2 regions of the Pelosinus sp. UFO1 genome follow, and region 1 is predicted to be linked to the other one. Evidence: riboswitches for the same ligand, from Rfam matches in the RefSeq annotation. Region 1 holds a riboswitch; the other holds the start of a gene.
What was found. Region 1 has a riboswitch for glycine ahead of UFO1_RS00135 (ABC transporter substrate-binding protein). Riboswitches for the same ligand answer to the same signal wherever they lie in the genome.
Positions count from the first base shown of each region.

Region 2: linked by a shared signal. The riboswitch ahead of gcvT (glycine cleavage system aminomethyltransferase GcvT) and the one ahead of UFO1_RS00135 (ABC transporter substrate-binding protein) in region 1 are both predicted to bind glycine.

Region 1 covers NZ_CP008852.1:29,420-33,856, forward strand. Annotated here, with positions in the region: gene UFO1_RS00130 (CitMHS family transporter) at 72-1,382, opposite strand; glycine riboswitch at 1,600-1,676, shown strand; glycine riboswitch at 1,685-1,786, shown strand; gene UFO1_RS00135 (ABC transporter substrate-binding protein) at 1,938-3,104, shown strand; gene UFO1_RS00140 (hypothetical protein) at 3,373-3,876, shown strand; gene UFO1_RS00145 (ATP-binding protein) at 4,061-4,437, shown strand, end outside.
Region 2 covers NZ_CP008852.1:2,173,589-2,178,025, forward strand. Annotated here, with positions in the region: gene UFO1_RS10075 (iron-containing alcohol dehydrogenase) at 1-938, shown strand, start outside; glycine riboswitch at 1,514-1,601, shown strand; gene gcvT (glycine cleavage system aminomethyltransferase GcvT) at 1,759-2,862, shown strand; gene gcvH (glycine cleavage system protein GcvH) at 2,865-3,254, shown strand; gene gcvPA (aminomethyl-transferring glycine dehydrogenase subunit GcvPA) at 3,256-4,437, shown strand, end outside.

The sequences.
Region 1 (4,437 bases):
TCTGATACCATAAAAAAACTCCTACAGCTTTTCGGTTTGAAAAGACTGTAGGAGTTTTATCAATTCTATTATTATAAACTAATTGCTCCAGTTACTAATGCTACCACGATATTCAATACCATTAGTCCAAAAGCCCACCATATGCCACCTTTTTGTAGGTCGCCAAAGGTAATGTCACACATTCCGACCAATAACCATAACGCTGCCACCAGGGGACTCAGCATGTGTACTGGTGTTCCCAATAAGGAAGCCCGACCGATTTCCCCAGCACCTATTCCATAAGTAGCAGCCATCTGGTTCAGTACGGGTAGCACGCCAAAGTAGAAGGCGTCATTGGATAACAAGAAGGACAGTGGAGCACTTAACAGCGCTGTAATCATCCCCATGTGTGATCCCAAACCAGTTGGGATAATTCCTATTAGAAATGTTGCCATAGCATCTGTCATTTTAGTTCCTGTTAAAATGCCCATAAATATCCCAGCGGCGAAAACCACCGCGGTAACCTGTAGAGCTTCTTTAGCATGAGCCAACATACGCCCTTGCTGTTCTTTAACCTTAGGAAAGTTTACAATTAAAGCCAATGCGCTTCCCGCCAAAAAGATGATTGGAATCGATACTCCGATCTTCTTTTCTACAAGTAACAGGCCCATAAGAGTTAGGGTCATAATCAGATTAACCCAGAATAATTTAGGACGCTTAAACTCAGGATTTTTCGATACCACTTCTTTGGCGATACCGTCGATCATAGAATCTTCTATCTGGATAACTCCCAATCTAGCCCGTTCTCTTTTACCCAATACATATCCCATCAATGCTATATAGGCAAATCCAAAAATGATTACAGGAACCAAGGGATTAAAAATTTCTGCTGCATCGAGTTTTAACGCCGCTAAAACCCTAGCCGTAGGAGCTGCCCATGGGAACATATTCTTCACGGCAGTTACCATTGCACATATTACTGCTAAAATAACAGGATTAATACCGATCCTCTTGTACAAAGGTAACATTGCGGTACAGGTAATCATAAAGACTACAGCTCCCTCTCCTTCTAAAGAGGCAATGATTGACAAAAAAGTCGTTCCCACAATGATTTTTAACGGGTCACCTTTAACTTTCTTTAATATTTGAACAATGAGTCCATCAAACAAGCCCACATCCACCATAATTCCAAAATACATAACAGCAAACATCATCATAATTGCCGTTGGTGCTATGGTCTTAACACCATCCATCATTAACTTACCAATTGTGGGGGCAAACCCACCTAATAACCCAAATGCAATTGGTATAATAATTAGTGCAGCAAACCCAGTCATCCTTTTGGACATTATTAAGTACATGAAAGTAATAACCATAAGAAATCCAAGTAGAGTTAATATAATAAAACGACTCCTTTCAAATTAACAGATTCTTTTTAGATTATAAAATTAAATATTATGAAAATATAGAAAAAGGTCATTAAAAACATTTAGTTCATAAAGAAAATGGAGAGTTGAAAATTTTAAAAATACTTTTATAATACCATTGAAAAATGTGATGTATTGTTTTATAATGATACTTACAGTGAATGTTTTTCCTACAACTACATATGTTTACCGAATGAAGTTTGCGGGAGAGTGGCTAGAATAGCCCGCCGAAGGAGTAAAACTCTCAGGCACTCGGACCACCGAGTAGAACCGTAAGTGGACGGAACTCTGGAGAGACTCTTAAATTGAGCGCCGAAGGTGAAATACAGCAATGACAAGTTGCTGACAAATCTCTCAGGCAAAAGGACAGAGACAAAAATCGTGATTTACAGGGATATTTCTATATCTCTTATATTGTGATGCTGAAAACGCCTTTTTTGGTGTGTTCATTTGTTTTTCCAGAGTCAAATCAGAGATGATTTGGCTCTTTCATTTTTATATAGATAATTTAAAAAAAGGGGAGAAATTTTTATGAGTAAAATTAGTTTTAAGCTGGTAGTGGTATCTTTGGTAGTTCTAATGATGGCGGGGGCTCTCGCGGGTTGTGGTAGTTCTGCCTCGAAAGATATCAAAATTGGTATTCTCAATGAGATGACAGGTGGTAATGCGACGATGGGGACTTCGTCGGCAAATGGCGCAAAAATGGCAATTAAAGAAGCCAATGCAAAAGGTGGAGTACTTGGCAAGCAACTCCAAGCCGTCATAGCGGATAATAAAAGTGAACCTTCCGAATCGGCAAATGCTATGACAAAATTAGCAACACAAGATAAAGTAGTAGCCGTAACAGGTATCTTTGCTAGTTCCAATGCCATCGCAACTTCAAGCGTAGCGGAAGCAACTAAAATTCCTTTTGTGGCAGTAGGGGCTACAAATCCTAAAGTAACAGTAGACGAGAAAAGCGGTAAGGTGAAAGATTATACCTTTAGAGTCTGTTTTATCGACCCCTTCCAAGGGACAGTTGGAGCAAACTTTGTACTTAATACATTACAACTGAAAAAGGCAGTTATGTTAGTTGATAATAGTAGTGATTATAGTAAAGGTTTATCATCCTTCTTTAAAGATGCCTTTACCAAAGGCGGCGGAAATATTTTAGCGGAAGAAGCTTATTTGCAAAAGGATCAAGATTTTAAAACCATTTTGACAAAAGTTAAGGCATTAAATGCGGAAGTAATTTATATCCCGGGTTATTACGAAGAAGTAGGTAAAATTGTGAAACAAGCTCGCGAAATTGGGATTACGGTACCAATCGTAGGTGGGGATGGATGGGATTCTCCGAAGTTAGTAGAAGTAGGAACCGGAGCCGCCCTTAACAATACTTATTTTACCAATCACTATTCGGTAGATGATACTAGTGCGACTTCCCAGGCTTTTGTAGAAGCTTATAAGAAAGAGTATGGGCAAGTGCCAGATGCTATGGCTGTCCTTGGTTATGATGCAGCGAACATTGTAATTGATGCGATTAAACGTGCCAATAGCATTGATCCTGAAAAGATTCGTGAAGCCTTAGCCGCCACCAAGGATTTTCCAGCAATAACGGGGGCTACTACCCTAAATGCAACTCATGATGCTGTTAAAAGTGTAGTTATTATTGAAATGAAAGATGGCAAACAGGTATTTAAAGCCACTGTAAAACCGTAGCAAGACATAGCATAAGCTCCTGTACTATTCTACTAAGAATTTGTACAGGAGTTTTTTACCGGAATCAGAAAGTATAACACTTCCTTGATTCCAAGTAAGAACGACTAAGGCTTCTGCCTGCGTCCGAGGACTTGGCACAAGCCAAGTCTTTTCTTATATTGCACGTTTTTCCTCTGTTTCGCATAGAATACAAAAAAAGTGTAGTGATGTATTAGTATAGATATATCTGAATAACTTAAATGAAATTTCATTTCAGGAGGGAAAATGTATGGAAGAGGATAGAAAATCCAAAGCGTGCGATGGTTGTTGCGATTTGATTTTTGAAACTATGCCCAATAATCGGCCAGCTGCGATTGCCCAGGCTTTTTGGCTGCAGGCAACTGCTACAGGAGAGATTTGCGGCAGAGGGTGTGAAGGACATATTCAAGTATCAGCTCAAGGGCTAATTCCCCTAGGAGTGTATACTCTATTTTTTGTAACGGATAGAGGGCTTTGGCCGGCAGCTCCTTTATCAGCTGTTTATACCTCCGATGGTTTTGACCCAAATCGATTGGTTGTAAATACTAATGGCACTTTAAATTATTATGTTGCCCCCTTAGATTATAATCCCTTAAGAGGCATTCCCACACCGAGTGGTGTAGCTAAAATTACAAGTGTAATTATATCACTACACAGTGATCGGCTTACCAATGGCTTAAGTCTTGGTGATCCCAATGTTAATGTATTTAATCAGTTAACGGCTCCTATGTGTTTTCCCCGTACGGAGGAATAAGAATACCTAATAACAAAACACTATTCCATTGAAAAAATGGCAATAGTGTTTTGTTATTTACTGAATTACATATTTTTACACTTAATTCGAAATATATAGGAAATAATAGAGGGTTTTAAATGAATATATAGAAAATGTTTACATATATGGAATTAGCGCTTGCGATAAAAAATGAGGTGTAAATGTGACATTTATTGATACATCCCTTTTAGCAACAATATCTGGTACGATGGCAGTGTTACTTGTATATATATATCTATATGTACAATATAAAGAGCCATTCATAGGATTGTGGATTTTAAGTTGGCTAATTCATCTTATTCGGATTATTTGTTTTAAAATGCCCTTCATTAGAGAATCTGATTTAGAAGTTCAAATTATTTTTCAATTTTTATCAGTTTTATCTAGTTTACTACTTGTATGGGGAAGTAATAAGTTTATTAGTAAGGGTGTAAACAGGTTGTGGTTATATGGGGCAGTTCTTAGTACCATATTAAGTGAGTTAGCTATAGGATTTCATCAAGATTATTTCTATAAGGCTCTGCCCTCATGTATTTTTAT
Region 2 (4,437 bases), 2.1 Mb from region 1:
AAGTTGATGAAGCAACACAGGTAGCAATGGAGTTTGGAGCACAAGCTGTTATTGCTATTGGTGGTGGCAGCCCGATTGATGCAGGTAAGAGTGTGGCTGTTTTATTAGCTAACCAAGGTAAAACAGCACGTGAACTGTACGAATTTGCTTTTGTACCTGAAAAAGCAGTTCCGATTATCACCATTAATTTAACCCACGGAACAGGGACTGAGGCTGATCGTTTTGCAGTTGTCAGTATACCTGAGAAGGAATATAAGCCGGCTATTGCCTATGACTGCTTGTATCCTATGTACTCTATCGATGATCCAGCCCTCATGACTACTTTGCCAGCTGATCAGACAGCCTATGTATCAATTGATGCTATCAATCATGTTGTCGAGGCGGCTACCACAAAATTGGGCAACCCTTTTGCCATCAGCTTAGCTCGAGAAACAATTCGCTTAGTTGCCCATTACCTTCCATTAGCTCAGCATAATCCGAAGGATCTGGAAGCCCGCTATTATTTGCTGTACGCTTCCATGATCGCTGGTGTTGCCTTCGATAATGGACTTTTACATTTTACGCATGCCATGGAACATCCTCTTAGTGGCATGAAACCAGATTTGGCCCATGGTTCAGGACTAGGAATTCTACTGCCAGCAGTAGTGAAACACATTTATCCAGCCAAGGGAGCTATTTTGGCAGATATCCTAGCACCTTTACTACCTGGAATCAAAGGTACGCCAGAAGAAGCACATTCTGCTTACATCGGCTTAAAGCAATGGCTTAAGGCACTCGGCATAAAGGAAAACTTGCGTGAGGAAGGATTTGTAGATGGTGATGTGGCTCGTCTGACAGATTTAGCTTTTGAAACTCCTAGCTTGGGGTTACTACTCAGCATGGCACCAATTGAGGCCAGCCGGAAGACGGTTGCTGCTATTTATGCAGATTCTCTATAAAAAAATGCCTCAAGGATTCTGGAGCGAATCCTTGTAGGCATTTTGTATGTTTACTATTACGACTATAGATAATGATAGTAAATTCTGCTGCTTCCTATTCAAATTATATTTATCAGATACCTTCAGCATATTATATTGAAGCGCTGGAAGATTCAGATGTATTAGTCATTATACAAATTATATGACTTATATTGATAGTGAGCCACTATTTTTGTCATTACAAGACGATACACAGAATACATTTATTATATAAAAGAAGAGAGAAGCTTACTTTAATATGATACTTAACAACGTTGCCGTGATATTATTGAGAACATTTAGATATCTATTCTAAAGTAAAACAAAAGCATGTTGCATCTTACTTAGGGGCTTCTCCTGAAACATTAAGCCTACTTAAGAAAAAATGGTAAAAAGCACTTTTTATCATCATATCTATTAATAATTACATTTATTCGGAAAAATTCTACAAGGATTCAAATGCGAATTTTTTGACAGGATAATCATCGATAAAATACGATTGACACAAATTAACTAATTTGCTAGAATATTCGTAATAGTAAAATAATGCATAGGGATGATGGTTATAGGGAGAGATCGCTAAATGCGGCGCCGAAGGAGCAAGAACTTTGTCAAACTCTCAGGCAAAAAGGACCGTAACCGGACTATACTCTGGAGAGCACGCCTTGTGTAAAGGCGTCACCGATGGGGAGCCTATTTAGGCAAAACTCTCAGGTACAACAGACAGAGACAAAGGAGGATTCGTCCGCCTTTGTCTCTGTCTTTATTTTTTTTAAAACCAAGCAGAAAGGGGAGATGGATTATGGCAGCATCAAAAAAGACGCCTCTATATGAGACACATTTAGAGTACGGTGGAAAGATTGTTGAATTTGGAGGTTGGCTACTGCCAGTACAGTATACTGGGATTTTGGAGGAACATCGAGCAGTTAGAGAAAAGGCTGGCTTATTCGATGTTTCACATATGGGGGAGGTACTTGTCAAGGGGCCTGATGCCTTTGCATTTGTACAAAAATTAGTAACGAATGATGTATCTCGCCTTGCTAATCATAAAATACAGTATACGCCCATGTGTTATCAGGATGGTGGTACTGTTGATGATTTGCTTATTTATAAGCAGGGTGAAGAAGAATATTTATTAGTTATTAATGCGGCTAATATTGAGAAAGATTGGCAGTGGATGCAGGAAAATAAGGGAGGCTTTCATACAGAATTAATCAATTTATCCGATCACACAGCGCAGCTAGCCTTGCAAGGTCCCCTAGCTCAGGCTATTCTTAGCCAATTGACAGATGTAGCTTTAGAAAATCTAGAGTATTATTGGTTTTTACCAAAAGTAATGGTGGCAGGCAAGGAGACGCTAGTATCTAGAACTGGTTATACTGGCGAAGATGGATTTGAAATTTACTGTCGTCCAGAGGATGCAGCATCATTGTGGAATTCTATAATGACCGCAGGTAAGTCTTATGGGCTGTTACCTGCAGGTCTAGGCTGTAGAGATACTCTGCGTTTTGAAGCTTGCCTGCCACTCTATGGGCATGAATTATCCAAGGAGATTTCCCCCTTAGAAGCAGGGATTGGTATGTTTGTGAAGCTGGATAAAGGTGACTTTATTGGTTGTGCTGCTTTAGCAGAGCAAAAGAAAAATGGCGTAAAACGTAAAATTGTAGGTTTTGTTATAACTGGACGAGGGATTGCTCGGCCTGAATATCCTGTAATGGCACAAGGGCGATGCATTGGGACAGTAACCACAGGAACCTATTCGCCAAGTTTGGATAAGAATATCGGTCTTGCTTTAGTAGAAGCCGAATTTGCTATAATTGGACAGCAATTTGATATAGAAATTCGTGGTAAGAAGGTAGCTGCTCAAGTAATTCCTAAACCATTTTATAGAAGAAAGGGGAAATAAAAATGAAAACTCCAGTAGAATTAAAGTATTCACGCGACCATGAATGGGTAAAAATTGAGGGAACTCGTGCAAGGGTGGGTATTACCGATTATGCTCAGTCTCAGCTTGGTGATGTAGTGTTTGTTGAGGTGCCTACAGTGGACAGTAAGATAGCTGTAGGGGCGAGTTTTTCAGTGGTAGAGTCAGTGAAAGCAGTATCTGATATTTATGCACCTATTGGTGGTGTGATTGTGGAAGTAAATGAGACGCTTACTGATGCACCAGAAATTATGAATGAAGATCCTTACGGCGAGGGTTGGCTGGTAGTCATCGAAATAGCCGATCCAGCAGACTTGAACCAACTACTTAGTAGTGACGAGTATGAAAAATTAATAGCTGAGGGAGGTCATTAAAATGGGGTGGAGCTATTTACCTCATACTTACGAAGACCGACGTGCCATGCTTGCTGCCATTGGTGTAGAGAAAGTGGAAGATCTTTTTAATGATATTCCAACCCATCTATTATTTAATCGCCCACTACAGTTACCTGCTCCCATGTCGGAGCTGAATTTGATAAACTACCTTCATAAATTAGCTGGGGTAAATGCTAATCTCCAGGAATATACTTGTTTTCTAGGTGCAGGGGCTTATGATCACTACATACCAAGTGTGATTGACCATGTAATAAGACGTTCTGAGTTTTATACAGCTTACACTCAATATCAGCCAGAGATCTCCCAAGGATACTTGCAAGCATTATGGGAATACCAAAGTATGATCTGCCAGTTAACAGGGATGGAAGTCTCCAATGCTTCCATGTATGACGGTGGTACCGCCTTAGCCGAGGCGGCAATGATGGCATGTAACGTCACAGATCGCAGTGAAGTGCTGGTAGTAAGCACAGTGCATCCTCATTACCGCACTGTGCTCACTACGTACGGAACGGATTGGGGATATAAAACAACAGAGATTGGTTATACAGATGGTACTGTGAATAGGGAAGAACTCACACAATTAATGAGCAAAAATATCGCTGCTGTCATCATTCAATCACCTAATTTTTTCGGGTGTATTGAAGATATAAAAAAAATTGCTGACCTTACTCATGCAGAGGGAGCATTGCTTATCGTAGCTGGCGATCCTATTTCCTTAGGTATTTTAGAAGCACCTGGTGTACTTGGTGCCGATATCGTAGTTGGTGAAGGCCAGTCTATGGGATTAGCAACTGCTTTTGGTGGTCCTTATCTGGGTTTTTTTGCTGCTAATGAGAAACTGATGCGCAAGATGCCTGGTCGTATTGTGGGGCAGACCGTGGACCATGATGGTAATCGAGGATTCGTGTTAACTTTACAGGCAAGGGAACAGCATATACGTAGGGAAAAGGCGACTTCAAATATCTGCTCCAATGAAGCTTTGTGCGCCTTAACAGCTGCTGTATATTTGAGTGCTGTTGGTAAAGAGGGTCTGCGTCAGGTAGCCGAATTATCACTGCAAAAATCTCACTACGCATGCCGTGAGCTGACAAAACTAGAAGGATTCACCTCTGTATTTGGGGCAAGTTATTTTAAAGAATTTATTATACGTTGTCCAAAATCC